DNA from 3 places in the Pseudogracilibacillus sp. ICA-222130 genome. Region 1 is predicted to be linked to each of the others. Evidence: riboswitches for the same ligand, from Rfam matches in the RefSeq annotation. Region 1 holds a riboswitch; each other region holds the start of a gene.
The links. A riboswitch is a leader RNA that binds a small molecule or an ion and turns the genes downstream of it on or off. The one in region 1 is predicted to bind thiamine pyrophosphate.
Positions count from the first base shown of each region.

Region 2: linked by a shared signal. The riboswitch ahead of thiD (bifunctional hydroxymethylpyrimidine kinase/phosphomethylpyrimidine kinase) and the one ahead of thiT (energy-coupled thiamine transporter ThiT) in region 1 are both predicted to bind thiamine pyrophosphate.
Region 3: linked by a shared signal. The riboswitch ahead of WKT09_RS13125 (LLM class flavin-dependent oxidoreductase) and the one ahead of thiT (energy-coupled thiamine transporter ThiT) in region 1 are both predicted to bind thiamine pyrophosphate.

Region 1 covers NZ_JBBKBG010000056.1:28-6,392, reverse strand. Annotated here, with positions in the region: gene WKT09_RS13405 (hypothetical protein) at 1-449, opposite strand, end outside; gene kynA (tryptophan 2,3-dioxygenase) at 576-1,418, opposite strand; gene kynU (kynureninase) at 1,642-2,928, shown strand; gene WKT09_RS13390 (alpha/beta hydrolase family protein) at 2,941-3,753, shown strand; TPP riboswitch at 3,840-3,940, shown strand; gene thiT (energy-coupled thiamine transporter ThiT) at 4,006-4,605, shown strand; gene WKT09_RS13380 (CoxG family protein) at 4,888-5,328, shown strand; gene WKT09_RS13375 ((2Fe-2S)-binding protein) at 5,351-5,851, shown strand; partial or broken gene WKT09_RS13370 (xanthine dehydrogenase family protein molybdopterin-binding subunit) at 5,855-6,365, shown strand, end outside.
Region 2 covers NZ_JBBKBG010000012.1:41,008-56,271, forward strand. Annotated here, with positions in the region: gene WKT09_RS06985 (sensor histidine kinase) at 1-1,254, opposite strand, end outside; gene WKT09_RS06990 (response regulator transcription factor) at 1,251-1,922, opposite strand; gene deoC (deoxyribose-phosphate aldolase) at 2,033-2,704, shown strand; gene WKT09_RS07000 (biotin transporter BioY) at 2,924-3,505, shown strand; gene bioB (biotin synthase BioB) at 3,525-4,526, shown strand; gene thiE (thiamine phosphate synthase) at 4,834-5,454, opposite strand; gene thiM (hydroxyethylthiazole kinase) at 5,467-6,219, opposite strand; gene thiD (bifunctional hydroxymethylpyrimidine kinase/phosphomethylpyrimidine kinase) at 6,216-7,022, opposite strand; TPP riboswitch at 7,134-7,248, opposite strand; gene WKT09_RS07025 (tubby C-terminal domain-like protein) at 7,389-7,967, shown strand; gene WKT09_RS07030 (YpjP family protein) at 8,128-8,703, shown strand; gene WKT09_RS07035 (TetR family transcriptional regulator) at 8,880-9,494, shown strand; gene WKT09_RS07040 (Spx/MgsR family RNA polymerase-binding regulatory protein) at 9,520-9,912, shown strand; gene htpX (protease HtpX) at 10,003-10,884, shown strand; gene recQ (DNA helicase RecQ) at 10,986-13,136, opposite strand; gene WKT09_RS07055 (MgtC/SapB family protein) at 13,254-13,931, shown strand; gene WKT09_RS07060 (glycerol-3-phosphate dehydrogenase/oxidase) at 14,399-15,264, opposite strand, start outside.
Region 3 covers NZ_JBBKBG010000051.1:66-10,567, forward strand. Annotated here, with positions in the region: gene WKT09_RS13105 (SCP2 sterol-binding domain-containing protein) at 50-397, shown strand; gene WKT09_RS13110 (acyl-CoA thioesterase) at 410-859, shown strand; gene WKT09_RS13115 (SprT-like domain-containing protein) at 915-1,406, shown strand; gene WKT09_RS13120 (carboxymuconolactone decarboxylase family protein) at 1,494-1,898, shown strand; TPP riboswitch at 1,916-2,020, shown strand; gene WKT09_RS13125 (LLM class flavin-dependent oxidoreductase) at 2,130-3,434, shown strand; gene WKT09_RS13130 (helix-turn-helix domain-containing protein) at 3,473-3,700, opposite strand; gene WKT09_RS13135 (fatty acid desaturase) at 3,921-4,982, shown strand; gene WKT09_RS13140 (sensor histidine kinase) at 5,202-6,338, shown strand; gene WKT09_RS13145 (response regulator transcription factor) at 6,338-6,946, shown strand; gene racE (glutamate racemase) at 7,043-7,864, shown strand; gene WKT09_RS13155 (GerMN domain-containing protein) at 7,916-8,983, shown strand; gene rph (ribonuclease PH) at 9,008-9,754, shown strand; gene WKT09_RS13165 (XTP/dITP diphosphatase) at 9,758-10,357, shown strand.

The DNA of each region.
Region 1 (6,365 bases):
TACTGTGCCCCATCATAAAATACGGCGTGTTGGAATGTTTCACCGTTAGAATTTTTTTCAATGAGTTCTATATTTCCTTCATCATTTTTTTCATCAATTCTTCCGATAACGGCTACAGAAGATTTATCTCTACCACCTGGTGAATTAATTAAAATATCCATTCCCATATCCATATCATATATTTCTACATTGTCGCGACTTTCAAAGATTTGTTGGAATAGGGACGCTGTATCGTCATTCGTATTTGTCTCTTCGTTATTATTGTTATGATCGTTGTTTACATCATTATTTTCATTGTTTTCATTTTCGTTCTTATTTTCATCTACTTCATTCTGTTCGTTATTGTTTTCGTTATTCTTGTCGTTGACTTCTTTATTGTCAGATTGACAAGCAACTAGAAAAATAATGAGAAATAAAGACATGAAAATCGTAATCAAATTTTTTTGCATAAAATCAGCCTCTCAATTTCTTTATAATGTAATAGTTATTTTGTTTAGTATAAGGTTACGTGTAAAAGTTTTCCAATGAACTTATATAAAAAAGCGAGAAATAGTTCTCGCTAATCATGTAAAATATTATAGAATCGTTCGTATTTCCCACAACTCTGGGAAGAAATACTGATCGAGTACTTTCTTTAAATAAGAGACTCCACCAGAACCACCGGTTCCTTTCTTAAACCCAATTATTCGTTCGACTGTTTTCATATGACGGAAGCGCCATTGTTGGAATAAATCTTCTACATCAACAAGTTCTTCAGCCAACTCGTATAATTCCCAATATTTATCAACGTTTCGGTAAACAGTAAGCCAAGCTTGTCTTACACTTTCATTGGAACGATGGGACACACTAACATCACGGTTTAATACTTCTTCATCAATTGGAAGCCCTGCTCTTTTTAATGCTTGAATCGATACGTCATAAATACTTGGTGCATCATGTGCTGCTTGCAATATTTCTAATAGTTTTGGATCTTTTTCATAAATGTGTAACACATGTTCTGTTTTATAACCGAGAGAAAATTCGATGATACGGTTTTGGAAAGACTGGAAACCAGATGCACTACCAAGTTTATCACGGAATTCCATATATTCGGATGGGGTTAAGGTGGATAGAACGTCCCACACGTTTTTTAATTGGACTTGTATTTTCGATACTCGTGCTAATTTTTTAAATGCTTCTTGTAAACGATCCTGTTCAATATCTTTCGTGGCGGATTGTATTTCATGAATAATTTGCTTCATCCATATTTCACTAACATGGTGTACGGAAATAAATAACATTTCATCATGGTGATCACTTAGTGGATGATGGCTATTTAACAAGGTGTCCAGTCCTAAATATTCACTGTATGTCATTTTTTCTTTAAAATCTGTTTCAATTGTTTCTTCATTTTTAAAAGCTTCGTGTTCATTTAACATAATGGTTCCTCCTCTTAAACAAAAAGGCTGTATGCGCTAACATTTTCTTTTAAAAAAACACACAGAAATTATGCTGCGCAATATTTTTTACTGTAATAGAAACTTGCATTCATAACCTACTTTATTATACATTAAAATTATAATTTAATGTAGAAACTGTGTCAATTTGGCATTCGGAAAAGCATTTTAATAGATGACATTTGAAGAAAGAGGAGTAGATAAAATGGAAGCGAATTCATTCGAGGTAACAGAGTCATTTGCGAAACAATTGGATGAAAAAGATGCCCTTGCAGCTTATAAAGAAGAATTCTATGTGAAAGAAAAAGAGTATTATATGAATGGAAATTCCTTAGGGTTGTTATCTAAACGGAGTGAAACAGCATTATTAGATGCATTAGAGGATTGGAAAGCATATGCGATTGATGGTTGGTTGCAAGCTGACCCAGCATGGTTTTATATGTCGGAACAATTAGGGGAATTGACGGCACCACTCATTGGCGCCAAAAAAGAGGAGACGATTGTGACAGGTTCGATTACGACGAATATTCATCAATTAGTGGCGACATTTTTTCAGCCGACAGAGACAAAAAATAAAATTTTAGCAGATGAATTAACGTTTTCCTCAGATATTTATGCACTGCAAAGCCAGTTGCTTTTACGAGGTTTACAGCCAGAAACACATTTAGTTCGTGTATCGAGTGAAGATGGCTCGACATTGTCAGAAGAAAAAATTATCGAAATGATGACAGATGATGTCGCACTTATTTTATTGCCTTCTGTACTTTATCGGAGTGGCCAAATTTTAAATATGGAAAAATTAGCATTTGAAGCGAAACGCCGTAATATTATGATCGGTTTTGATTTAGCCCATTCCATTGGTGCACTTCCACATCAATTACATGATTGGGGAGTTGATTTTGCGATGTGGTGTAATTATAAATATTTAAATAGTGGACCAGGAGGTGTTGGGGGCTTATTCGTTCATGAGAAACATTTAGGGACAACACCTGGGTTACGTGGTTGGTTCAGTTCAGATAAGGAGAAACAATTTGATTTAGCCCATGATTTTGTTCCAGCACAAACAGCAAGTGCATTCCAATTAGGGACTCCTCATGTGTTATCGCTGGCACCATTAAAAGGTTCGTTGGAGATGTTTAATGAAATAGGAATTGAAAATGTACGTGCGAAATCACTTCGTCTAACAGCGTATATGATGTATTTAATCGATCATGAATTAGCTGGATTTGGATTTGAAATTACCAATCCACGAGAAGCGAACAGACGTGGCGGACATATCAGCTTAGCACATAAAGAAGCTGCGAGAATTTGTAAGGCGTTAAAGGATGCAGGAGTTATTCCAGATTTTAGAGCACCGAATGTGATTCGTTTATCACCAATTGCATTGTACACGTCTTATCATGATGTATGGATGGTCGTGCAAATATTAAAAACGATTATGGGAGAAGAAACTTATAAAAAGTATGAAAACAAACGTGATGTTGTGGCATAAGGATGTGTTTCGATGAAGGATCATTTCAAAAAGATATTTTATGGAAAGGATAGAGAACAATTCGGGGAACTACGGTTGCCTGAGAAGGGGGATGGCCCTTTTCCAATGATCGTTATTATTCATGGGGGATTTTGGAAACAGGCATATGATTTAAAGCATATCCGACCATTAGCAAACGCATTTACAAAGCATGGGTTCGCGACATGGAATATAGAATATCGTCGTGTCGGTCATGTAGGAGGTGGTTGGCCGGGGACGTTTGCAGATGTGAGTGCAGCATTGCAATACGTCGAAAAGCTAGCACCATTATATCCGATTGATATGGAGCGGGTTGTTACATTAGGACATTCTGCTGGAGGGCATTTGGCATTATGGGCGGCTGCTCAAGAAAACATACCTGAAAATAGTCCAATCCGTTTTGAAAAAAATCCACTTCCAGTAAAAGGAGTACTTAGTCTAGCTGGAATTAGTCATTTGGAAACGATGTATCAAATCCATCATTGGGAAGAAAAGTTATTTGGTTCAGATGTGAACCCGACACGTGATCTGCTTGGTGGAACACCAGCACAATATAAAGAAAGATATGAGCACGGATCACCGAGTACATTATTACCGATTTCGTCCAATATCGTGCTCATCCACGGTGAATTAGATATTGCAGTTCCATTTGCGATGAGTAAAAAGTTTGATGAACGAGCACATGCAACGGGGACGAAGGTGGAACTCATCCCTTTTCCAGATTTAGAACATTATGCTATCATCCAACCGGATACAAAATCCTGGCCAGTATTGTTAGAGAAAGTGAAAGAGATTTTTAGAGAATAGTATTCACATTCCTTATTTATATGATAGGTATAAGTAAAGGTCTTGTATTTTACACTATTTTTGATAATATGGAAGTAATTCAATATACGTATCACAGGGGGAGCAATTTTTGCTGAGAGTGGACAATGTCCAGACCCTTCGAACCTGTTTAGTTAATACTAACGTAGGGATGTGGTGACACGAGGAATGGGATGCCCATTCTTATTTGCCTCTATGGATACGCGTTGAACAATATCATAGGGGGTTTTTTATGTGAAAAAGTTTTTACCATTACAGGCGATGCTCGAGGTAGCGATTTTTGCTGCATTAGCCATGTTGATCGATTTATTGCCAGGAATTAAGCCGATTCCATCCATTTCGATTTCATTAGCGATGGTACCAATTTTTATTGTTGCATTTCGTTGGGGTGTGAAAGCTAGTTTTATTTCTGGATTTATTTGGGGAATTTTGCAAATCGTTACTGGAGATGCATGGATTTTAACTCCATTACAAGCGTTTATCGAGTATTTTGTCGCTTTTAGTTTTATTGGTTTTGCAGGTTTAATGATGGGCGTCGTGCAAAATGCGGTTCGTTCCCAAAATCGTCCCAAGCTAATTATATCTGTTTTGGTTGGAGTGCTGATTGGAAGTATTGGTCGTTATTTCTGGCATTTTATTGCGGGAGTTGTTTTCTTTGCAAATTATGCAGAGGAAGCGGGTCAAACACCAATTTACTTCTCATTTGTTACGAATAGTATTACGATGACAGCGAACTTTATTGGTTGTGCAATAGTAATTATTTTAATTTTAATGGTTCGTCCAACATTTTTAACGATGAACAAACCAGTAGAAGCAAATAGAAAAGTTTCATAATTGTTTATTGCCAAAAATGGTCTCGGAAAAAATGGATCTTTGATGAAAGTTAAATAGGGAGCTACCGTCTGTATTGTAAGACGGTAGCTTTTTATATGTTGTATAGATCTTAGCCAAGCTTATTATGGATGAAATTTTAATATAATATATTCCATTTACATTTGCTTCTCCTATTTTGATTCCATCCATTTCGAAAATCTGGTACTTTACGGTCCATAGATTGAAATGCTACATTTTATTTAATAAATGTAAGCGCTAACAAAAGAAGGGGAGCGATCATCAGTGGATATTAAACATACACACAAATTCAAAGCATTAAGTGTGCAACAGGTGTGGGATACCATCCAAAATCCGGAAGTATTAAAAGCAGTATTACCAGGTTGTAAAACATTTGAAGAAGTAGGCGATGAGCAATATAAAGCTGTACTCGGAATTAATATGGGACCAATTAAGGGAGAATTTACGTCAGATGTAGAACAAGTCGATAAAAACGAACCGACATCTTATCGTCTCCTTGTAAAGGCGAGTGGAAAACCAGGTGAAATGGATGCTAATGCGTTAATGGAATTGAAAGAGGTAAATGGAAATACAGAGTTAACATGTACAGCAGATGTTGCGACAACAGGATTAATGGCAACGATTGGTCAAAGAATGATTGGTGGTGTAGCGAAAGTAGTTTTAAAGCAATTTTTTAAAGATATAGAGAAAAAAGCAAAACAATAAAAATTTATGTGGAGGTGCCTGTATGTCAAATCTTGTGAATGTTACTGTGACGATTAATGGAGAAGAACGTTCGGCAGAAGTGGAACCACGTATGTTACTCGTTCATTTTATTCGTGATGTATTAGGGATTACCGGATCACATATCGGTTGTGATACAAGCCAATGTGGGAATTGTACGATTTTAGTAGATGGACGAGCAGCAAAATCTTGTACTTTATTAGCGATCCATGTGGATGGATCTGAACTTATTACGGTAGAAGGATTAGGGACAGTTGACAACTTACACCCTGTGCAACGAGGGTTCTGGGAAGAGCATGGATTGCAATGTGGATATTGTACACCAGGTGCAATGATCGCAAGTATTGAATTATTAGCACAGAATCCAACACCGACAGATGAGGAAATTAGAGAAGGATTAGAAGGAGTTATTTGCCGTTGTACGGGATATGAATTTATCGTAAATGCGGTTAGAAGAGCATCGGAAATTATGAGAGAAGAAAATACAGTGAAAGGAGTGAAATAATCGATGAGTAAACTAGTTGGACAACGAATGAAACGTAAGGAAGATCCAAAACTTATTACGGGGAATGCGACATACTTAGATGATTTGAACATTCCGAATTTATTACATGCATTCATCGTCAGGAGTCCACATCCACATGCTCATATTAAAAGCATTCATAAAGATAAGGCGCTCGCACACCCAGGAGTTGTGGCAGTGTATACCGGGAAAGATTTGGAAGGGAAAATCAATCCCGTACCAACTTCGTGGAAAGTTCCTGGAATGAACTTAATTGAAACGAAACAATATCCTTTAGCGATCGATACGGCAAGATATGTCGGAGATGGTGTTGCAATGGTTATTGCAAGTGACCGTTATGTAGCAGAAGACGCGGCAGAATTAGTGGAAGTTGAATATGAAGTATTGCCATCCATTTCCAATCAAAAAGAAGCGCGAAAAGAAGGGGCTCCACAAATTTATGAAGAGGTACCAAATAATACGGCTTTTACGTATATTGCAGGTGAAGTAACAGACG
Region 2 (15,264 bases), on a different contig from region 1:
AATGCTCGCATGTCTTGCACTATCTACTCGGTAAAATCGATCAAATAAAAATGGGATTTTTTCTTGTTCAATACCGATGCCGTTGTCTTTTATAACGGCGATAATTTCTTCGTCATTTTCAAGGACCTCCATATGGATCGCTCCGTTTTCCTTCGTATATTTTAACGCATTGGAAAGTAAATTTTCCCAGACTTTTTCCATATATGCTTTGTGGCCGTACATCGTCATTTCGTTTATGTGCATGGTTAACGAAATGTTCTTCTCCATTAACTTCCAGCGATGTTTTTGAACGACTTCTTTTATTTGTGTATCCAGACGAAAATGTTCTTTTGGAACATCACTTTCTAAAGTATCTAGCGATGTTAATAATAATAATTGTTTGGTCAATGCGGATAGGCGGTCTGTTTCACTTTGAATAATTTCGGTATACAAACGTACCTCTTCGTTTGTGAGACTCCCTTCATGTAACAGACTCGCATACCCTTGAATATTTTGCAAAGGTGTTTGGAAGTCATGGGATACATCACTAATAAATTGCTTTTTCATTTTATCGGAGGCTTCTAATCTATCTGTCATTTGTTTAAAACTTTTTGCTAATTGGCCAATTTCATCCCGACGATTAGTCGGTAATTCAACCGCAAATTGTTCTTTTCCAATTTCTTTTGTCGCTCTTGTTAATTCTGTTAAAGGACGAACGAGTTTCCTAGCAATAAATAACATAGCAACCATACTAATGATTGCCATTGCTAGAAACATCCCACCGAGTAAATAATGAACTTCTGTAAATAGTAATTTAATATCGGGACGAATGAAAATAGCATGTTGTTGCCCATCGATTTCAACAGGTACCCCGACAGTATTTGCTGTTTCATCTGAGAAAAATCCTGTGACGAATGTTTCTTTTGGAAAATCACGCATCCCATGATAAATCGTACCATTTAACACTTGTGTTATTGCATCGTCTGATAAATTATGTTCCCGAAAATCAGCCCCATAAAAAGCGGCATCCCCATCTGAATCAATGTGTAAAATTTTATACCCAACATGTGCAGTAGTCTGTAAATAATGCTCGATATGATCGGTTGTTGCCATATATTCGGCCATTTCTTGCGCGATATGAACATTTTTGGTGTCGTTGTTTTCTTTTAAATATTGATGATAAAAAGTGTTGACAGCTAAAAAGGCAATAATCGAACTACCGATCATAATGACCGCTGTAAAAATGAAAAACTTACTATATAAAGATCGAATCATTGTGCAACCTCTAGTTTATAACCAACTCCACGAACCGTAACAATGGTAATTTCATCTGTAATCGGACGTAATTTTTCGCGAATTCGCTTAATATGAACGTTTAATGTTTGGTCGTCTCCCTCATAATCGATTCCCCAAACTCGTTCAATTAAAAATTCCCTTTCAAACACATGGTCTGTTCGTGAAGCGAGTACAGATAATAATTCGAATTCTTTTAATGGGAGGAATAATGTTTTATCACCAACTGTAACATCGTAATTTTGTTGGTTAATGGTCATAGGGCCAATTTTGATTAGTGTATCGACAGATTTGTCATATCGACGTAAAATTGCTTGTACACGAAAAAGTAATTCTTTCGGTTCAAAGGGCTTTACGACATAATCATCTGAACCAGCTAAAAAACCTTTTTCTTTATCTTCCAATTCCCCTTTTGCTGTTAATAAGAGGACAGGGATATCGTATGTACGTAATTGTTTTGTTAATTCATATCCGTCCATTTTTGGCATCATCACATCGACAATCGCAAGGTCAGGAAGTTCCTGTTCCATTTTTTCTAATGCATCTATCCCATTGAGCGCTTTTATCATTCGGTAATTTGCTCTGCTTAAATGAATGCTAACGAGGTTGACAATTTTTTCATCATCGTCAACGACTAAAATTTTATTCATACAATCGTCCTTTCCGATAGTTTGCACATCCTTTTGTTAAAAAGATTGTTGCATGTTCTTTTATTGTTTATACTAACAATAACATAGATTTTTTAAGGGAGAGAAAAATGATGGTAGAAAATATTGCGCAATATATTGATCATACATTATTAAAACCAGAAAGTACGAAGGAACAAATAGAACAACTATGTAAAGAAGCGAAAGAATATAATTTTGCCACAGTTTGTGTGAACCCTTATTGGGTCAAATTTTCAGCTGAACAATTAGCTGGAACGAATGTCGGAGTGACGACAGTAATTGGGTTCCCGTTAGGGGCGACGAGTACATTTACAAAGGTTGCCGAGACACGTGATGCGATTGCAAATGGTGCGACAGAAGTAGACATGGTAATGAATATCGGATTATTTAAATCTGGTGATGATGTAGCTGTGTTACAAGACATAGAAGATGTGGTTCAAGCGGCAAATGGTGCAGCAGTCGTAAAAGTAATTTTAGAAACCGGTTTTTTATCTCCTGACGAAATTGAACGTGCATGCAATATCGCAAAAGAAGCAGGGGTAGATTTTGTTAAAACATCGACAGGATTTGGACCTGGAGCTGCCACAGTAGAGGCAATTGCATTGATGCGTCAAACAGTAGGACCGAATATCGGCGTAAAAGCTTCAGGTGGTGTACGTGATGCAGCATCAGCAAAAGCGATGATTGATGCAGGAGCCAATCGAATTGGAGCAAGTGCTGGCATTGCTATTGTAGAAGGAACCGCGAGTGACGCAGAGTATTAATGTAAAGATACGAATAAAAGGTAATGTTTATCGAAAAAGATGAACATTACCTTTTTTTATATGACAGAATCTCGATGTTTCCTAATTAGAAGTAGTGCTTTCTGAGAAGGAATAAAATATATCTGAAATTTTTTAAAAATACTGTACATAATTTTTAAATTATGCTATCCTTCATTTGTGTCAACTTAAAAATATTATGGTTTACAAAGGGGTGGAATCATGAAAACGAATCAAACAGTAAAAATTGTCTACGGTGGATTATTTATCGCACTTACGGCAATTGGAGCGAATATTACTGCGATTATGCCGTTTTTAGTCGTTGGAGGAGTGCCTATTACATTGCAAACATTTTTTGCCGTATTGGCGGGACTTGTCCTCGGGAGTCGCTTAGGAGCATTTACGATGTTCGGGTATATGTTAATTGGATTGGCAGGTGCACCTGTGTTTGCACAGTTCAGTGGGGGTGCTGCAAATTTATTAAGTCCTACTTTTGGTTTTATCATTTCATTTATTATCGTTGCGTACATATGTGGGAAACTGGTGGAATATAAGCAGACAAAATCGATGTATATAGCTGCATCGTTGTTCGGAATGTTATTTATTTATGTTTTTGGAACGAACTGGCTATATATGGCTTATAAACTTTGGTTTCAAGCGCCAGAAGGATTTCACTACGGAATTGCATGGTTATGGATGAGTGTTCCATTGCCAAAAGATATTGCTTTAGCACTTGTTGCAGGTGTATTTGCATATCGATTAGATGCTATTTTAATGATACAAAAGGTTCGTTCACAATCATAAAAAGAAAGGAAGACATAAGATGGAAGATAGAAAATATTGGGCTCAGTTAGCAGATAAAGTAATACAAGGCTATCATATTACGCGAGAAGAAGCGATGAAATTTTTGCAATGTCCAGATGAACAGGTATTAGCAGTATTAGATGGCGCCTATCAAATTCGTCACCATTATTACGGCAATAAAGTGAAATTAAATATGATTATCAATACGAAGTCAGGTGCCTGTAGTGAAAATTGTGGATACTGCGCACAATCTATTGATTCTAAGGCGCCAATTCAACGGTATAAAATGATGGATAAGGAATCGATTTTAGCTGGAGCAGAACAAGCGAACAAGTTACAATCAGGAACATATTGTATCGTTGCAAGTGGACGTGGTCCGACGAATCGTGAATTGAATATTGTCGTCGATGCGGTGAAAGAAATCAAACAAAATTATGATATGAAAATATGTGCTTGTTTAGGTATTTTAAAAGAAGGGCAAGCAGAACAATTAAAAGCAGCAGGAGTCGATCGTTATAATCATAATTTAAATACATCGAAAAAACATCATGATTACATTACGACGAGTCATACGTATGATGATCGTGTATCCACCGTAAATAAAGTGAAAGATGTTGGAATATCTCCTTGTTCAGGTGTCATTGTCGGAATGAAAGAAACGAAAGAAGATGTGGTGGATATGGCATTTTCTTTAAAAGAACTCGATGCGGACTCCATTCCAGTTAACTTTTTACATGCAATTGATGGGACAAAGTTAGAAGGAACGAATGAACTAACACCGACATATTGTTTAAAAGTGTTAGCGTTATTCCGTTACTGTTGTCCAACGAAGGAAATTCGAATATCTGGTGGACGCGAAGTGAATTTAAGAAGTTTACAACCATTAGGATTGTATGCTGCCAATTCAATTTTTGTCGGGGATTATTTAACGACTGAAGGACAATTGAGTACAGCAGACCACCAAATGTTAGAAGATTTAGGATTTGAAATTGATTATGGTCATGAAAAAGCGAGAGTGTAAAAACTTTATTGCTTGAATATATGGGCATGAAAATGAGCGTTCGGCATAAAAACATAGCGAAATAAATGAAAAGAGTTTGGAACAAAAAAAGTTAGTACGAAATACGAATGATAATATAGGCGAAAGAAATGTACAGCGAGTCTACCAAGTTGGCAGGACGCTGTAGCGCTTAGCTAGAAAAAGGTGTAGCAGCTACTGACTCAAATGTGATGGTACATTTCTATAGCGATTATCTAAGAAGAGCGATTCGTGTCTCGTGCATCTTCACTAACTTATGTTCCAAACTCTTTTTGATAAGATTTCGTTTTTATAAAGAACGTACAGCTTTTGGAATATTTTCTGCTTTTGTAATTGCTGAAATAACTGACACACCATCCGCCCCAGCATGAAGCACATGATGGGCATTTTCAGGTGAGATACCACCAATGCCGACGATGGGAATTTGAGGGGTCAGTTTTCTTAATGTTTGAATCCACTCTATTCCAACGGGTTGTAGAGCATCGGATTTCGAAGTTGTGTTAAAAACAGGTCCCGCACCAATATAATCAATATATGCAAGCGAACTTTTTTCATATTGCTCCATATTGGAAATGGATAAACCGATCCATTTATGTGGGTATTTTTCACGGATCTTTTTAACCGGTTCATCCGATTGACCAACATGAATGCCGTCAGCATGTAGTACATCGATTAATTCGACATCATTATTTATTATAAACGGGATATTTGCTTCCTGACAGATTGCTCGTAATGATTTACCAAGGGCAATTTTTTCTTCCCCTTGTAAACTTCCTTTCCCTTTTTCACGAAATTGATAGATAGTGATCCCACCTTGAATTGCTTCTCGTAAGATCGTTTCAGGTGTTCTATCTTTGGGGCAATCTTGGCTTCCCATAATAAAATATTTTCGTAATATATTTCTGTTCATCCTCTTTCTCTCCTAATCGACGTGATGTAATGCATCTAAAAAGTGAACTTGGAAAGTTCCAGGGCCATGGACATTGGAAGATGCCATTGCTCGCTCCGCAGCTTTTGTATAAAATTCGATTATCTGATAGGTTGCTTTAAAAGGATCCACCTCACATGCTACATTCGCCCCAATAATAGCACCTAATAAACAACCTGCACCAGTTATACGTGTTAACATTTCGTGCCCGTGTTCATTTATATATGTTTCTCTTCCATTGGAAATAACGTCTTTTGCCCCTGTAATCACCGCGATTGTCTGGAATTTCGTTGCAACTTTTTTAGCAATTAATTTCGTTGTTTCTATTGGAGGATCGACAGAATCAACGCCTTTCATTGCCACTTTTTCATCGACTAATGCGGCCATTTCCCCTGCATTTCCTTTAATCACCGTGAAATTTATGGCATGTAGAAATTTAAGGCAAGCTTGTTTTCGAAAAGAAGAGGAACCGACTGCTACAGGATCTAATACGATTGGTTTTTGATGATTATTTGCAACCGTTCCAGTAGTAAGCATTGCTTCCATATCTGAATCCATTAATGTACCCGTGTTAATTAAAATAGCATCTGCTTTTTTAGCGACTTCACTAACTTCCATCGGGTTATCGGCCATAATAGGTGAGGCACCAATGGCGAGTAACCCATTAGCGGTAAAGTTTTTGACGACATTATTCGTTAAACAGTGGACGAGAGGAGCCTTTTTCATGATGTTTTCATTTATATTCATACTTGTCTCCCTCTAATGGCCCAATGTTTTGTTGGCCCACTACCAGCACCAAGTGGAATAGATTCTTCAATAGCAGCTTGAATAAATTCTTTTCCTTTTTCCACTGCTTCATATAAAGAAAGACCTTGTGCAAGATGGGCGGTAATGGCTGCGGAATACGTACAACCTGTTCCATGTGTATGTTTTGTATCAATTCGTTTTTTTGTAAATACATGCATGTCGTTTCCATCATATAAGAAGTCTGTTGCATCGTTGTCTTTGCTTAAATGGCCTCCTTTTACAAGTGCTGCTTTTGCTCCATACGTATGAACAATTTTTTCGGCAGCTTTTTTCATATCATCGAATGTCGAAATGGTCATGTTCGTTAAAAATTCAGCCTCCGGTAAGTTCGGTGTAACAACAGTCGCATAAGCTAATAATTCATCTCGTAAGAAGTCACGGGCCTCTTCATTAATTAAATGGTCTCCACTTGTAGCAACCATAACAGGATCAATTACGAGTGGGAGATTTTTTCCGTCGAGCTTTTTCTTTATTATTTTCATCATATCAATGTTTGCAATCATTCCTGTCTTAACAGCATCTACAGGAACATCTGAAAATACAGAATCTAATTGTTGTTCAATCATCTCCAAAGATATATGTTCAATCGCTTGAACCCCTGTCGTATTTTGTGCGACGACAGATGTAATAATGCTCATGCCATATGTTTGTAATTCTTGAAATGTTTTTAAATCAGCTTGTATTCCTGCGCCTCCTGTAGGATCTGTACCTGCAATGGTTAATGCACATGTAATATCTTTCATTTGATTTGCTCCTTTGTTTGATTTTAGGGATGTATATGACGTTATAAAATATATATTTTTCCATAAAAAAACCAGATTCCTCGTGAGAGAATCTGGTTCGACTGCAAAAAAAGCCATGGATTCCTACTTCCCTCCGCTAGTTCGAACTAGATCAGGTTCACGAGGGTTAGAAATGTCACGCACTTCTTCTCAGCCTTCCACGCAAAAGGCACCCCTAGTAGATTTCTGACTCTAGTATAGCAGATTATGTTCTACTTGTCATAAGGAGGAAAAGAACGCATTTCATTTGCGCGTATATCCCGTAAACGTACTTACTGTAAGACTGTAGTGTGGTATAATTTTAAAAAGGATTGGATGGTGACATGGATGTCGAATATAATCTATCATTTTAAAGATGTGTTCTTTTTCTCAAAACAAAAAACGATTCCTGTATTGGATGAAGAAGATTCTTCAGTTGGAACAATCGTTCGAACGTTTAATGAAGATGGGTTTTTAGAGGAGGAGCAAATCAGGAAAGGAACTTTTTACGCATTTCAAAATCATGCTGGAAAGACCACCTTGTCCTTTGCGGTAAAAAAGCAAGGATTAAAGGCATTCCTAGGATATGCATATACATTTTATTTGCACGATGCAAATGAACAGTTCCAATTAGAAGATGCGAAAGGTCTAATTTATTTGTATTTCCACGTAAAGGGAAAAATAAAAGGAAAGAAATTTGAAGCTCATGAAGATTGGGACGGGAACATTACATTAAAATGGGATAAAACAATATTTGGAAAAATTAAAGTTGATACATACACATATAAAATAGAAGTAGAAATAGTAAATAATACAGTAGCACCATTATTGCTGACGCCCGGTTTTGTATCACTCATTTATTGTATGTATCGTATCTATGATACAGAAACAGCTGTCATCAATGAACTATTAGATTATATAACTTAAGAAAATGACGATGAAATATATACATATCACCATTTTTATCGGAGATTTGCTAAAGTAGTATAGAATGTTAAAAAAATATTAAATTTGACTAAAAGTCATGTATTTTTCCTTGTAAAATGATACAGTTAAGTATATATAAAATAAAAAGCGAGATGATACGATGAAAATTTGGATGAGAAAAATTGCCGTTGCATTCGTCGCTTTCATAACGTTAGGTTTATATGTTCCGTCATTTGATGTAGATGCACATGTAGGAAAAGAAGAGAAAACGTATGATTCGTCTAAAGCGAATATAGTTGCGGAACAAGTAACTACATATGATGTTGAGGAAGAGGATGTAGCTGCTACATTAATGGAAAAAGCTATTGCACAAACGAGTGTTAAATTTGGACCGAAGATAGAAAATCAGCTAGAAAAAGAGTTTCAAGAAGTAATTTTACCGAAAATGGAGGACACTTTAACGTCTATCTTTACGGAAGTAGGAGAAGACAGACTGCCATTTTATGAAATCACGGAAAACCCTGCAAAAGGGTATGGAGAAAGAATATTCAATGTATATGATGTAAAAGATAAAAAAATAATTGCGAAGTTTCACGTTCGTCGAGATTTTAAACCACAAGAAGGATATTGGTTTAATTTCCACTATCATTTAGGAAAAGATCAGTTTGAAACACATTATGAATTAGGCAATATATACTGGGATAAAAACATGCCACCGAAATGGATGGCGCAATAAAGCAAAAAAACACTTTATCATTGGAAGGATAAAGTGTTTTTATTTTTGTCATTTTTTAGTCACATATTGGTCAAAGAAGGTCATTTTTTATTGACAGATGACACCGTGTCATTTATAATGAAATGGAGTGGAAGTGACATTGTGTCATTTTGACTTTGTACTTAGGAGGAACTTGGATGCCGAGACAGACTTTTTATAATTTACCTATAGAAAAACAGGAAGTATTAATTGAAGCGGGAGAAAAAGAATTTTCACGAGTTCCATTATTTGAAGCTTCCATTGCGAATATTGTAAAAGAGGCGGGTATTCCACGCGGTAGTTTTTATCAATATTTTCAAGATAAAGAGGATTTTTATTTTTATATATTAAACCAGTATGCAGATGAAAAAAGAAAACGATTTATTCGTTTATTAGAAAAGCATGACGGGAATATATTTTATGCAGTGAGTGATTTATGTGAAGACTTACTCATTCGAATTGACAGGAAAAATGATAAACAATTTTTCAAAAATATGTTTCTACATTTAGATTTTGAAACAGAACGTGCTTTTTTAAGTGATATGAATTATAGCGTACTGAGTGAACAATATAAGGAAGTAAGGGATCTCGTCGATACGACCATTTTAAATGTAAAAAATGATGAAGAATTATTTCATATGATTCAAATGTTATTATCCATGATGTTAGGTAACATCGCACGTAAATATGCGGTGAACATACCAAATGAAAAGGTGCTACACAATTTTACGACACAAATTAATTTAATGAAAAAAGGATTTAAGGCAAAATAATTAAAAGGAAGAGAGAGGGTTCATGATGAAAATCAAATTATATGGTTCTTCAACAGCATCAACGAGAAAAGCGAGAAGGTGGTTTGAGGAACATAATATTCCATTTGAATATCGTGATATTTTGAAGAAGCCTTTAAAGAAAAAAGAAATGCAACAAATTTTACAATTAACAGAAGAGGGGACAAAAGATATTATTGCGACAAGATCGAATGTGTATAAAGAATTAGATCTAGACTTAGAAAATATCTCATTAAATGATTTATATACATTAGTAAATAAAAATCCAAAGTTGTTACGTCAGCCGATTATTTTAGGGGATGATAAATTACAAGTAGGATTTGATGAGTATAATATTCGACAGTTTATCCCTCGAGAAGAACGCAAACGATTTATTCATGATTCTTTAGCTTTCGTGTAAAAATTAACTATACTTTACATGAAAAGGATGTTATTTATAACAGAAATGTTGTAGAATAAGAGAAACATTATGAAAGAGAGGAAGAAGTTCGTGGCAAAAAGAATATTTTACTTTTTATTAACAAACGTACTAGTTCTTTTAACCATTTCGATTATATTCACGATCTTACCGATTGGGAACTATATTGGAGAAAATGGTACTATAGACTACGGTGCCTTACTAGTATTTAGTGCGGTTATTGGTTTTACGGGTTCCTTTATTTCGTTAGCAATGTCTCGTTGGATTGCGAAGCGAATGATGGGTGTGAAGATAATTGATCCGAATAATCCCAAGAATGAATATGAACAAGTAGTTATTGAAAAGGTATACCGCTTATCAAGAGCAGCTGGTTTAACATATATGCCTGAGGTTGGAATTTACAATTCACCAGAAGTGAACGCATTTGCAACAGGACCATCGAAAAAACGTTCATTAGTTGCCGTTTCAGCTGGATTGCTAGATGAAATGGATGATGATGCGGTGGAAGGAGTTATCGCACACGAGGTTGCCCATATTGCAAATGGCGATATGGTGACAATGACATTGCTACAAGGTGTTGTGAACACGTTTGTTGTATTTTTATCTAGAATTGTTGCGCTTATCGCATCACAGTTCGTTCGTGAAGAAATTGCACCAATCGTTCATTTCATCGCGATTATCGTATTCCAAATATTATTCTCTATTTTAGGGAGCCTTGTTGTATTTGCTTATTCACGCCATCGTGAGTTCCATGCGGATAAAGGTGGAGCAGATTTAGCGGGTCGTGACAAAATGCGTCATGCGTTAGAAAGTTTAAAAATGTATGCGGATCGAACTACAGCTGGAGAAGACGATACAGCAGTAGCTACAATGAAAATAAATGGTGCTAAAAAGGCGATGCAATTATTCTCTACACACCCAGATTTAGATGAAAGAATTAGCCGTTTAGCATAATAATCATAATGTTAGGAAAAATCGTACGATCCTATGTGTCGTACGATTTTTTTGTCCAAAAATAGGGGAGAAGCACTCAGGGGAAGTTGGTTTCGTTCCCCTTACAAAAGTTTGTTTTTCACTAAGACAGCTTTAATTTTTGTATATGTGAATGTATCTGGCAATGCTTCTTTGATTGGCTTCAACCTCTTCTCATCGAACCTTTCATATACACTTAATACTTCTCTTTCTTCTTCTTCGTTAAAGAAAATATCCCAAACGATTGGAAGGCCTTGGTCAAATGCTTTAAATAAATGGTTTTCAATTGTTTGTTCTTGCACATCCCGTATTTTTGCAATATCTTTGATCGATTTACCAGACTGGAACAATTGATAGCTTTGCATATGGGATGGTGTATCAGGATCATCAAGTACTTGTTGTTTGGCAATCGAACGGTTTATAGGTGTTCCAATTTGGACTTTCTTTTTCACATGTGGATTCTTTTCTTTCCATTTGTTAATAGCATGTAAAAATGTTTCCCCGTATTGACTATATTTCTTTTCTCCAACCCCTTTAATTTCAAGCATTTCGTCTTTTGTCGTTGGAAAATAACGGCACATATCACGTAATGTCGCATCGGAAAATAGTACATATGGTGGCACGTTTCTTTCATCTGCCATTACTTTTCGGAGCTCCCTTAATTCGCCAAATAATGTTGCATCAAAATCCGTCGCATCAGTTGTTGGCACTTTTAATGTATACATTTCTACCGTCTTTTCTCCTTTTAAAACGGCAATAGATTGATAGTTTAGTTTTAATGTTGGGTACATTCCTTCTTCTGTTGAAAGTAGTTGTTCGGCAATTAAAAACTGGATTTTCTCCGTAATGTCTTTTTCAGTATAAGAAGATAAAAGCCCATATGTTGTAAGTTTATGTAAATTGAATTGAATTAACTTACGATCTTTGGAACCACGTAATACCTTTGCGGTCATGCTGACACCGAATTTTTCATTCATGCGTTTTACACAAGATAATATCATTTGTGCTTCCTCTGTTATATCGACTTTTTCCCCATGTTTTTGGCAGTTACTACACGTTTCACAACGAGTGTTAGAGGGAATATTCGTAAAATAGTCGACAATATAACTACTTAAGCAACGACCGGTAAAACAATAATTTGTCATTGCTTGTAACTTTTCATATTCTAACTGTTTCATTTCTTCTTCCATCTCAGATTGTTCAATGAGGAATTTTTGCAATTGGATATCTTGATTGGAAAAAATTAACACACAATCGCTATTTTCTCCATCACGTCCAGCACGTCCGGCTTCCTGATAATAAGATTCGATGTTCATCGGCATAGCATAATGTAACACAAAGCGAACATTCGATTTATCTATGCCCATTCCAAATGCATTCGTTGCAATAATTACTTGGCATGCATCATGAATAAATGCGTTTTGGGCTTTTTGACGACTTTGTTCATCTAATCCAGCATGATATTTTGCAACATTGTACCCTTTATCATGTAAACGTTCATATAATGTATCTACTTGTTTTCTTGTTGCAGCATATATAATGCCGGATTCATCTTTTCTTTCTCTTAGGAATTGTTCGACGTAAGAAGTTTTATCTCGGCCTTTTACGAGATGAAAGTGTAAATTACTTCGTTCGAACCCTGTTTGAACGACATGATCATCTTGAATATGTAAAAGTTGTTGAATATCCTTTTTTACCTCTTTTGTTGCCGTAGCAGTTAATGCAACATATAGCGGGATATTCGTTAGTTGCTGTAATGTAGGGACGACAGAACGATAATTCGGCCTAAAATCGTGCCCCCATTGGGAAATACAGTGTGCTTCATCAAAAGCGATTAAGGAAATAGGAATGTTACTTATCGTTCGTAAAAAGTAATCCGATTGAATTCTTTCTGGTGCAATATAGACAAATTTAAATGCCCCTTGTTTCAAAAGTTCCATTCGTTCTTGTTGTTCAAACGATGTGAGGGAACTATTAATATAGGTGGCAGAAATGCCTAACGTGTGTAATGAGTCTACCTGGTCCTTCATTAAAGAAATAAGTGGTGAAATAATGATGGCAGTACCTTCTTTCGCAAGCGCAGGTAGCTGAAAACAAAGTGATTTTCCATTACCAGTAGGCATGATTGCTAACGTATGGTTGTCATTCATAATATGTGAAATTGTTGCCTCTTGACCAGGGCGAAATGTAGAATATCCGAAGTAATGCTCCATGATAGACGTAATTTGTTGCACGGTGTATGAACTCCTTTAACATTATAAAAATCATGTAATCTTTTTATCTATCTCTATTGTACAACATTTTTTTATGGCATCATATAGGAATACATTGATATAGAAAGGATGGATGTAATGAGTGACTGGGTTATTAAATTGCTCATTGCGACAGTAGCAGGTGTCGTATTAGGAATTGAACGAGAAGTAAAACATAAACCACTTGGATTAAAAACATGTGTTGTAATTGCTGTAACGAGTTGTCTATTAACGATTGTGTCGATTGAAACAGCCTTTTTAAATGAACAGAATCCATTTATTCGTTCTGACCCAATGCGATTATCCGCACAAATTGTAAGTGGGATCGGTTTTTTAGGGGCAGGTGTCATTTTACGGAGAAATAATGATGTCATTTCTGGGCTTACGACGGCCGCAATTGTTTGGACAGCCTCGGGAATCGGGATTGCAGTTGGTGCGGGCTACTTTAAAGAAGTGGCTGTCTGTTTAATTTTAATCGTTATAAGTATTCGCTTTTTACCATTTGTCGTTACAAAGTTAGGACCACATACATTACGTGAGCAAGAAGTTAAGTGTACCATTTATATGGATGAATTAACGACAGATGTCCAACAAACGTTGGCGGAAGTAGAAAATGTGATTGGGAAACTACGAAATATAAAAATTAGAAACCGTGAGAAAGAACTAAGAGTGGAATTTATCAGTTTGATAGAGGCAAAGGAGCATTCTATCATATTATATTATGATGCGTTAAAAGAGATTGAAGGAATTAAAGGCATTGAAATTCATGGAAGATAGTGCTCGAGATGCCCAATAAGAGTGCGCAAAAAATAGTAAGCACTAAGAGGGAAGAGGAATCCATTTAAAAAGGAAATCATCATTATTATTTCCGCGTCCATTTGGGAGGACGTTTTAAAATGCCACTAGCACCATTTTGGAGCACATAAATAGAAAACAAGTGAATTTCCCTCCAGTCGTCCAAAGCGAACGCTAGGAGAGAAATTCACTTGTCTCATGAATGATTATGATAAGATGAAACATCGACTAGTAAGGCCAAAGTTGACCATACAGCACGGGTGAAAACCACAGTACATTTTGCCGTGACATCCTTGCATATCATAAGGGACTGCTTACACTACATTTCGAACTTATACTGGTTGACAAAAAATGATTGAAATTAGAAATCTACTATTAGACAGACAGCTTTTCAAAGCCTTTACATAGTCCCTTATGTCTTTTCCTAATTTCGTTTACCTCTCAAATAGTTAGGCACGGAATGATTCTGCATTTTCGATAGCGGCATCGACTTCTTTTGTATAAAGAAGTTTCACATCGTCTGACCAGACAAAAAGTTTTGCCATGACATCAATAATTTCATCTTTATAACGTTTAACCTCTGCAATATTAAAAAGTAAATCTCCCGTACGACGGTACATAAAATCAATTGGATGTAAGACCATTTCATGGTGAATACTGTACATTAATTTTGCATACAATGCATTCGGTAAATTCGTATCATTGTAATCGATATAAGAAATAGCCGTTTCAATATTTGAGCCAAATGTTGCAATTAAAGTGCTAGCTTCGTCTTTTGTAAATGATAAAGCTTGTAATTTTTGCATCCAAATTTCTTTAAATGCAGCGAATCCTTTTGATCCACCAACATCTCCACCTGAGATTGGTAATTGTTTTGTTTGACATGTAGCATGGTCAAATTTTTTCTTCGGAATATATTTTTTATATAATAAGTCAACGATTGTTTCAGCCATTTTACGGTATCCTGTTAATTTACCACCAGCGATTGTAAGAATGTTTGATTCAGCTTCCCAAATTTCATCCTTACGTGAAATTTCAGATGGGTCTTTACCTTCTTCGAAAATTAACGGACGGACACCAGCCCAGCTTGATTCCACATCAGCTTCATCTAAAGTTAAATGCGGGAACATATCTGCAATGGCTTTTAATAAATAATCTACTTCAGATTGTAATACGTGCATATCTTCCGCATCACCGTCATAGAAATCATCTGTCGTACCTACATACGTTTTTCCATCACGAGGGATGGCGAAAACCATACGTTTGTCATGTGTATCAAAATATACTGCTTGTTTTAATGGGAATTTTTCTTGGT
Region 3 (10,502 bases), on a different contig from region 1:
ATATATTATAATAATTGAATAGTCATTCATTATAAATAGGAGTGAAAATATGAGTTTAGATAATCTAACAGTTCAAGAAGTTTGGGAAGAAATTGATCGTGTTGCGAAAGAGAACAAATCGATCATTGAAACAGTGAATGGAAGTTTTGTATTCGAGATTAAAGCAAGTGAGGAAGTAGTCTATAGCCTTGAATTGACAGAGGGCATTGCGACCATTACAGAAGGGAAAATCAATGATGCCCAGTGTACACTTGCGATGAGTGAAAAGAATTTTAAAAAATTATTGCAAGGAGATTTAAATGCAACCGCTACATTTATGATGGGAAGATTAAAAGTAAAAGGAGATATTGGACTTGCATTAAAATTAGAAAATATGTTAAAGAAACTATCATTTTAAGGAGCGATTTATATGACAAAAGCAACATATATAGATAATTTTGATACTTGGAAAGAAGAATTTAAGTTTCACGTACCAATTAAAATTCGATTTTCTGAAACGGATATGTTTGGTCATATGAATAATGTTTCTCCATTTATATATTTTGAAGAAGCACGTATTGAATACTTTAAAGCAGTTGGCTTGTTTCAAGATTTTGATAAAGCGGAAGACGTTCCTGTCGTAGCAGATTTGCAATGTGATTATTTAAAACAAGTATTTTTTGGAGAAACGATTCAACTATACGTGAAAGCAAATCGACTTGGAAGCAGCTCATTAGATATTCACTACATGGGTGTGCAAGAAAATGGAGAGGTTTGTTTAACTGGTCGTGGTTCTATCGTAAATATTAATAAGCATACAGGAAAACCAGTCGCAATTAATGAAGAAAAAAGGGATAAAATTTTCATGCTACAAAACTGACGATATATGTCAGTTTTTTTTATTATATGGTATGCTATTTATTGAGGTGTATACAGTGAAAGAGGAAGAATTAACCGAATTTGCTACCCAATTCTTACGTACCAATTTTCATATCGACTTAACCATTCCAATCGTTCGGAATAATCTTCTTCGTTCTTCCTATGGTAGGTATGTCATGACGAATAAACATCTTCCAGTACGAATCGAAATTGCAGGAAAAACATTAGATTATGGTACGGAAGATGTGATAAAAGGCATTATTAAACATGAATGTATTCATTATGCATTACATATGCAAGGGAAAGTGATGCGAGATGGCGCTCCAATATTTGAGCAAACGTTACGACAACATAATGCCCCAAGTACCAATACGATGAAAATTGGTTTGTTTTATCTTTTTCGTTGTGAAACATGTGCACGCACGTATGAAACTAACCGTAAACAATTAAGTAAAACGCCCAAAAAATATCGTACAAAATGTTGCAATGGAAAAATAACAATAATTGAAACAAGAAAATATGATGGGAAGCAATTTTCAAAGGTGTAACATTCATTTACTTGTTCAAACGTTAGAAATGTATTAGCATGGAAATAGGAGTATTTTGAAAATTTCAACATTAATGGAGGCATATACATGGCAAGCGAACGGTATGAAAAAGGAATGGATGTATTAAAGGAGTTTAATTTAGTAGATCAGCATCATCCAGAAGGACATATGGATATTGGAGCAGGTTTTAAAGATTTGGCACCAGATTTAGAAGATTTTGTGGTGGAATTTGCCTTTGGAGATATTTATGGTAGAGAAGGCATTGACCCAAAACAAAAAGTGTTAGTGACAATGGCATCATTAGTTGCTCAAGGGATCCCACAAATTGAAATGCATGTAAAAACAGGAATTAAAGTTGGGTTAACTCCAGAAGAAATCGTTGGTGCAATTATTCATATATTACCATATGCTGGATTTCCAAAAGTATTAAATGGATTAAAAGCAGTACAAAAAGTTTTTAATGAACAAGGGATTACAGTAAAAACGAAGTGAAAAATTTATGAATTGAATAGAGTCACTAGGGGTGTTTTTTACAAAACTGAGATGAGGTTATCCTCGAACCCTTTGAACCTGAACTAGTTCATACTAGCGTAGGAAAGTGTATCAATGTATGTACATGGAACGAATTCTGTTTCTTTACATATTATTTTGTATATGTACGCAATTTTCCTATGGTTATTAGGAAGGTTGCGTTTTTTTAATAGATAAAAAGGAGAATGAAACATGACGAAACATAAACAGATGCATATTGGCGTATTAGTGATAGGTTGTGGTCACCATCAAGCTGCATGGTTAAGTCCAGATTCAAGTGTTGAACGTATTGGAGATATTACATATTATCAAGAATTAGCGCAAATTGCAGAAAAGGGATTGTTTGATGCTGTGTTTTTCGCAGATAATCAATCGTTTCAAGGTATTAGTGCGAATGTGATGCCTGCGTTTTGGTTTGATCCGATTGTTAATTTAACAGCGATATCGCAAGTAACAAACAATGTTGGCTTAGTAGCTACTATTTCGAGTACATTTTCCAATCCATTTACTGCTGCAAGACAAATCTTAAGTTTGGATCATGTGACTGGTGGACGTGTTGGTTGGAACCTCGTTACATCGATGACAGATGTAGAGGCACAAAATCATAGTATGGAAAAACTTCCAATCCATGCGAAACGTTATGAAAAAGCGACAGAATTTGCAGATGTTGTAACAAAATTGTTCGATTCATGGGATGAAGCAGATTTTATTCATGATAAAAAGACGAAACAATTAATGTGTCCAAATAAAATAAAACCAATAGATCATGTAGGAAAATATTTTCAAGTGCGTGGTCCACTTACGACTCCAAAAAGTCCACAAGGCCGTCCGGTATTGATGCAAGCAGGTGCATCGAATCCGGGAATTACATTAGCAGCTCAGTATGCTGATGCAGTTTATTCTGTTTCCTGGAACCGAAGACAGGCAAAGGAATTTAGAGAAAAGATAGATCAAGCTGTTTGCGAACGTGGCGAGAAAAATAGACATATTAAAATTTTTCCGGGGTTAGTAACGTATGTTGGTAAAACTCGTGAAGAAGCACTTGAGAAAAAAGCGAAATTAGATAAGCTGTTGGATACAGACACCATTTTACATCAATTAAGTATTTTCATTGGGCAAGATTGTTCTAAATGGGATTTAGATAAAAAGGTGCCAGCTCTTCCACCAGTTGAGGAATTTACTGGACCAGTAGGACGTTATAAAACGATTTTAGAAATTATTCGTGATAAAGATCCGACCGTAAGAGAATTATTAAGCTATTTAAATGCTGGTGGAGGTCATTTGACTTTAATTGGAACACCTGAGGAAATTGTCGATGAAATGGAAATATGGTTCAAAGAAGGAATTGCTGATGGATTTAATCTCATGCCACCATCTTTTCCACATAGTTTAGAAGATTTCGTAGAATGTATTATTCCCGAATTACAGAAGCGTGGATTATATAGAATTGCTTATGAAGGGACAACCTTACGTGAACATTTTCAACTGGAAGAATAATAGAAAAACCGACTTTCGATCGTGAAAGTCGGTTTTCGTTATAATGATAATTCCCCCATTCTAACAAGCTCTATCACTGCCTGTGCACGACCTTTTACACCCAACTTTTGGATAACGTTTGAAATGTGATTTCGAACAGTTTTTTCGGATATAAATAGTTCTTCCGCGATTTCCTTTGTTGTTTTGTCTTGTAAAAGTATCGTAAATACTTCTCTTTCACGTTTTGTTAGTACGCTTTGTTGGTGAAAGTTTTTCGAGTCGTTCAAATGGTCCCCCTCCTTGCTGTCGGTGAGATGCATGTAGAAGGGAATTATTTAGTCAGTTTATTTTATGAAAAAATGTATGAAAAGTGCGTGAAATGAATGATTTATACGTTTATCCTTTATTTGATATGACATTTGTCATATAGAAATGATGACATTTATGTCTAATAAAAAGATTTTCACTCTCTTATACTAAAATAGGATGCCTATGAGGGGGAGAAAAATGTCAAAAGAGAAAACGAGAAAATTACATCAACAAGTAAAACCGTATACATTTGCGGATCATAAAAAAAGTACGATCCAAATTTTTAATACGATCGTACCGTTAATTGCTACTTGGATTATCGCATATATAATGGTACCGATTAATATGTATGTTGCGATAGGTTTATCCGTGGTAGCAGCAGGACTAATCGTTCGTACATTCATTATTTTTCACGATTGTACACATGGATCTTTTTACCATGATAAACGAAAAAATAATGTGTTAGGAACGATTACAGGTGTGTTAACAAGTTTTCCGTATGAAAAATGGAAACGAGAACACGCCATTCACCATGCTTCTAGTTCCAATTTAGATGAACGTGGTATTGGAGATATTTGGGTAATGACGATAGAAGAATATGATGAGGCGACAAAATGGGAAAGACTGAAATATCGATTATACCGTAATCCGATAATTATGTTTGGCTTTGGCCCATTATATTTAGTGCTTGTGTCAAACCGACGCAATAGAGCGGATGCGAAGCAAAAAGAGAAAAATAATACGTACCTCATTAATGCTATATTACTTATTGGAACGTCTTTAATCATCATATTTGTTGGTTTCGTACCATTCTTAATCGTGCATGGAATATCGATGTATATTGCTGCTACATTAGGAATCTGGTTATTTTATATTCAACATACATTTGAAGATTCGTATTTTGAAGAGGAATCCGAGTGGAATTATGTGAAGGCAGCAGTCGAAGGAAGTTCATATTATGAGTTGCCAAAGTTTTTACAATGGTTAACAGGAAATATTGGATTCCACCACGTACATCATTTAGCACCACGTATTCCGAACTATTATTTAGAAGAGGCACATGAAACGACACCAGATTTACAATATGCAACAACGATTACACTTAAAACAAGTCTAGATTCTTTGCGTTATAAATTATATGATGCAGAAGCACAAAATTTTATTACCTTTAAAACATGGAAGCAGCGTCAGCTTGCAAAGGCAAACGAAACAAGACAGAATCGTGTGGTAAAACATTCGAACAAAACGAGAATCAATTAATAGACATACAGGTGTAAAGTTATGCTAGTGAGTAGTGGATTGCTAGCATAACTTTTTTTGTAGGTCTTTCCACTATCCATATGCCACTTTGAATTTTTCAAACGGTATCATAAAGAGATACATACCACATCTATTAGTGCGAAACTAGAGGCAACGAAACAGATGTTGTAAAGTTATAATTATTGCTATAATAGATGCAATAGGAAGAGGGTGTTATTTTTGCGTAAATGGTATAGTATTTTTCCGAAGAAACCATGGATTAGTATTTATACATGGATTATTTTATGTTTTTTACCATTTTTCTTCATTTTTAAATCATCTTCTTTTGTGGAAATTGGCATCGGTATTACATTATTAATCATGTTTTTCATTTCTTATATCTTTTCTTTTAAGTCTAAAAGTGGCCTCGTTTATATGTGGCTTAGCTTTGAAATGATTGTAAATATCGCGATGATTTATTTGTTTGGTTTTGTTTATTTTGCTATTTTTACTGCCATTTTTATTGGAAATATTCGACATTATGCAGGATTTTTTATCATGTATGGGCTTCATATTGCAACGACAGTTGGGGCAGTTATATTTGGTTATTTTTTTCGATTAGACTTATTGCTCCCACAAACACCGTATATCGTTATTAGTGTCATTGGGACAGTGCTTTTACCGTTTCATTTATATAATCGAACGAAACGAGAAAATTTAGAAGGTGAGTTAGAAGTCGCACGGGAAAAAATATCGGAACTAATTATTTTTGAAGAAAGACAGCGTATTGCAAGAGATTTGCATGATATTTTAGGGCAAAAATTATCCCTAATTGGACTGAAATCAGATCTCGCTGGCAAATTGTTAGAAAAGGATTCGGAACTAGCTAAAGATGAATTAAAAGATATTAGAATAACTGCAAGTACTGCATTAAAAGAGGTACGAGAATTAGTGACACATATGCGTTATCGAAAATTAACGGATGAGTTACAACGAACGAAGCAAGTATTAGAAGCAGCAGAGATTGATGTTGCGATCAAAAATGAATTAATTGACGAATCTATTCCTCCTGTTATTGAAAATATTTTAAGTCTCTGTCTGAAAGAGGCGGTAACAAATATCGTGAAACATAGTGGAGCGACGAAAAGTGATATTTATATGACACAAAATGAAGAAGCATATATATTAAAAATTAAAGATGATGGAAGAGGATTTCCGAAAGATAAAAACCAATCATTTGGAAGTGGAATTGCTGGGATGAGAGAAAGACTCGAATTTGTAAATGGTACGTTATACATAGAATCCAATAATGGAACAGATTTGTTGATGGAAGTTCCTGTCATTATAAAAAACATTGCCAAAGGGAGTGTCATGTAATGATTAGAATTATATTAGCAGAAGATCAAGGCATGTTACTTGGTGCATTAGGGTCGTTGTTAAATATGGAGGATGATTTTGAAGTGGTTGGAACAGCAACAAATGGAGAGGAAGCAGTAGCATTAGTTCAATCCTTACAACCCGATGTTTGTGTGATGGATATTGAAATGCCTGTAATGAATGGCCTGGAAGCAGCAGAATTACTAAAGGAAGATCCGTGCAAAACAATTATTTTAACGACATTTGCACGTACAGGCTATTTTGATCGGGCAAGAAGAGCAGGTGTGCAAGCATATTTATTAAAAGATAGCCCAATTGAACAATTAGCTGAAGCCATTCGTTTAGTAATGGCAGGAAGAAAAATGTATGCACCAGAATTAATGGATATGATGTACGAAAGTGATTTTATTGAAAACCCATTAACAGAGCGAGAATCTGAAGTATTAACTCTTGTTGCAAAAGGAAAATCAACGAAAGAAATTGCTGCTACATTATTTTTATCTCCTGGAACGGTCCGAAATTACATGTCGACGATTTTAGAAAAGTTACAAGTAGGCAACAGGATTGAAGCGATTTCCCTCGTGAAAGAAAAAGGATGGTTGAAGTAAAGCGAAGTTCCGTCATCCTTTTCGCCTTTTCTTTTTTCCTTTCACACGTACGTATGATAAAATATATATCGTTACAATAATAAATGAGGTGGAATTTTGAATAGAGCAATAGGTGTCATTGATTCAGGTGTTGGTGGATTAACTGTTGCATATGAATTGATGAGACAATTACCGAATGAAACATTAATTTATGTTGGTGATACAATGCGATGCCCATATGGACCGAGACCAGAACATGAAGTAAGACAGTTCACAATGGAAATGGTTCATTTTTTATTGGAAAAAGAAGTAAAGATGATTGTTATCGCATGTAACACAGCGACGGCATTTACAATTAAACAATTAAAGGAAGAACTATCGATTCCAGTCATTGGAGTCATTAAACCAGGTGCTCGTGCCGCCATTAATGCGACGAAAAATAAGCAAATAGGTGTGATTGGTACAGAAGGAACGATACGAAGTGAATCGTATGTCCGTGCGTTACATAAAATAAATCATACATTAGAAGTAACGACCCTTGCCTGCCCGACATTTGTACCGTTGGTGGAAAAAGGTATAACAGATGGACAAGAAGCATATCAGGTTGTAACAGAGGCATTGGAACCGCTACGTACAGCGAATATTGATACATTAGTGCTCGGCTGTACGCATTATCCAATTTTACACAAAACGATTCAACAAGTAGTTGGTCATGATGTTCAATTAATTTCTTCTAGTGAAGAAACAGCTAGAGAGACGAGTACAATTTTAGAAGTGCATCATTTATTACAAAAAAATATTCGTACGGCGAAACATCAATTTTACATGACGGGTAATTTAGAAACATTTACTAAATTATCAAATATCATTTTTGAAAACCGCATCGAATGTTTACAAGATGTGATGATGGATAAAATTAATCTTCCGATACAGGTATAAATGGACACACCCTGTCGTATATTGTACTAGTATATGACAGGAGGGGATTTTGTGCGCACGAAGAAAATCCGTGTAGCGATAACTGCGGGTGTAGGTATGTTTTTATTATCTGGTTGTTTTCAAGGAGCTGAAACGATAGAAGAAATTGATATGCCAGAGGATATTCCAATCATTGACGAGACAGACGAAAATATGAACGAATCTGAGGAAACGAACGCTGAGGAAAACGATGTAGATGAAACAGCTGAAACGACGGAACGAACACTTTATGTATTTGATAAAGATGGAGTTGTTGCCCCGATTCAAGTAGAAATACCTAAAATTGAAGGAGCAGCAGCACAAACGGTCCAATACTTAGTGAAAGAAGGTCCGGTTACGGAGTTATTGCCAGAAGGTTTTGAGGCGGTTTTACCAGAAGGAACAGAAGTATTAGGAACGAATGTAACAGAGGATGGTACATTAATTGTTGATTTATCAGGGCAATTTGCAAACTATGAAGCGGAAGATGAAATACGTATTTTAGAAGCAATGACCCATACGTTGACACAGTTTGAACAAGTGGAAAACATAAAATTGAGAATGGATGGAGAAGATATAGATGAGATGCCTGTAAATGGAACGCCAATTGCAAATGGGTATAGTAAGAAACATGGAATTAATATACATATGGATGAAAAACCACATTTGCAACATAGCGAACTTGTCACGATATTTTATCCGAAACAACATGAGGAAATGACGTACTTTGTACCAGTATCCACGTATATTGATCGTACGGACGATGTATTTGAAGCAAAGGTACAAAAATTACTCGAAAACATTCCACGTGAATTAGGCGTACAAGATGTGTTCCAACAGGAAGTATCTTTAGAAAAAGCACCTGAACTAAAAGAAGGTGTGTTACAATTAGTATTTAATGAGTATATTTTTAACGATGATGAACTTCCAATCATTCAAAAAGATGTGATGGAGACATTAGTAAGATCTTTAGTAGATGGGGAAGAAGTACAAGCGATAGATGTACAAGTTGAACAGTTAGATGAGATTATGGATGAAGACGGAAATGTGTATAATACACCTGTTCAATTATCAGATTTTCAACAAATGGAAAAAATGTAACAGAAAATATGTAGGAGGGCGAATATGAACGCGACCATTAGACCAACAAATATTATAACGAATTTTACCATGCATCCTGAAGGTTCTGTATTAATAGAAGTCGGAAATACGAAAGTAATTTGTAATGCAACGATTGAAGAACGTGTCCCACCATTTATGCGTGGACAAGGGAAAGGTTGGATTACTGCAGAATATGCGATGTTGCCACGTGCAACAGAACAACGTAATACGAGAGAATCTTCTCGTGGAAAAGTGAGTGGCCGTACGATGGAAATCCAACGTTTAATAGGACGTGCATTACGTGCAGTCGTCGACTTAGAGAAATTAGGGGAGCGTACAATTTGGATTGATTGTGATGTTATCCAAGCGGACGGTGGTACGAGAACAGCATCGATCACTGGTGCTTTCGTTGCAATGGTACTTGCTTGTGGCAGACTTTTAGAGGAAGATAAGGTGAAAAACTTACCTGTAACGGATTATTTAGCTGCAACAAGTGTTGGTGTACTAGAAGATGGGGAAGTTGTCCTTGATTTAAATTATGAACAAGATTTTGCTGCAAATGTTGATATGAATGTCGTGATGACTGGCGAGGGAAAATTTGTTGAAATTCAAGGTACAGGAGAAGAATCAACTTTTTCCTATGACGAATTACAATTAATGCTCGAACATGCGCAAATTGGAATCGAGCAACTGTTTACTGTACAAAAAGAAGCATTAGGGATGTTAGCAGAGGAAATTGGATTTGAATTAGAAGGGGAAGAAGAGGAATAAAAAATGAAACAACTAATGATCGCATCCGGAAACAAAGGAAAAATTAAAGAATTTCGCGACATGTTTGAGCCATATGGAATCGAAGTTCGTTCACTTGCTGATTATGAGGGACAGCTTCCAGATGTAGAAGAAACTGGGGATACTTTTTTTGAGAATGCTCGTCTAAAAGCGGAAACTATTTGTGAAATCGTTCAAACACCTGTATTAGCAGATGACTCTGGTCTTTCCATTGATGCTTTAAACGGTGCACCGGGCGTGTACTCTGCACGTTATGCAGGCGAACCGACCAATGACGTAAATAATTATGAAAAAGTGTTACAAGAGTTAACAGATGTTCCAGAAGAGGAACGTCATGCTAAGTTTATTTGCGTATTAGCAGTAGCACGTCCTGGAAAGGAAACAGTTTATTTTGAAGGAAACTGTCCCGGAAAAATTGCATTTGCTCCTGAAGGGGATAATGGATTTGGATATGATCCAATTTTTATACCTGAGGGATACAAACAAACGATGGCACAATTAGAAGCCACTGAAAAAAACAGTATAAGCCATCGTCATCACGCATTAGAAAAATTAAATATTTGGTTGGCATCGAATTACATATAATATGACATTTTAGAGCATACTAAAGTTAGCCCTCCATCATAAGCCTCCAATTTTCTGATAAGCGGAAATTTGGAGGTTTTTTTAATGTTAAAGGGAGGAAATATCGAGGGTTAAATAATATATTTTTATGGGATGAAATTTTTGA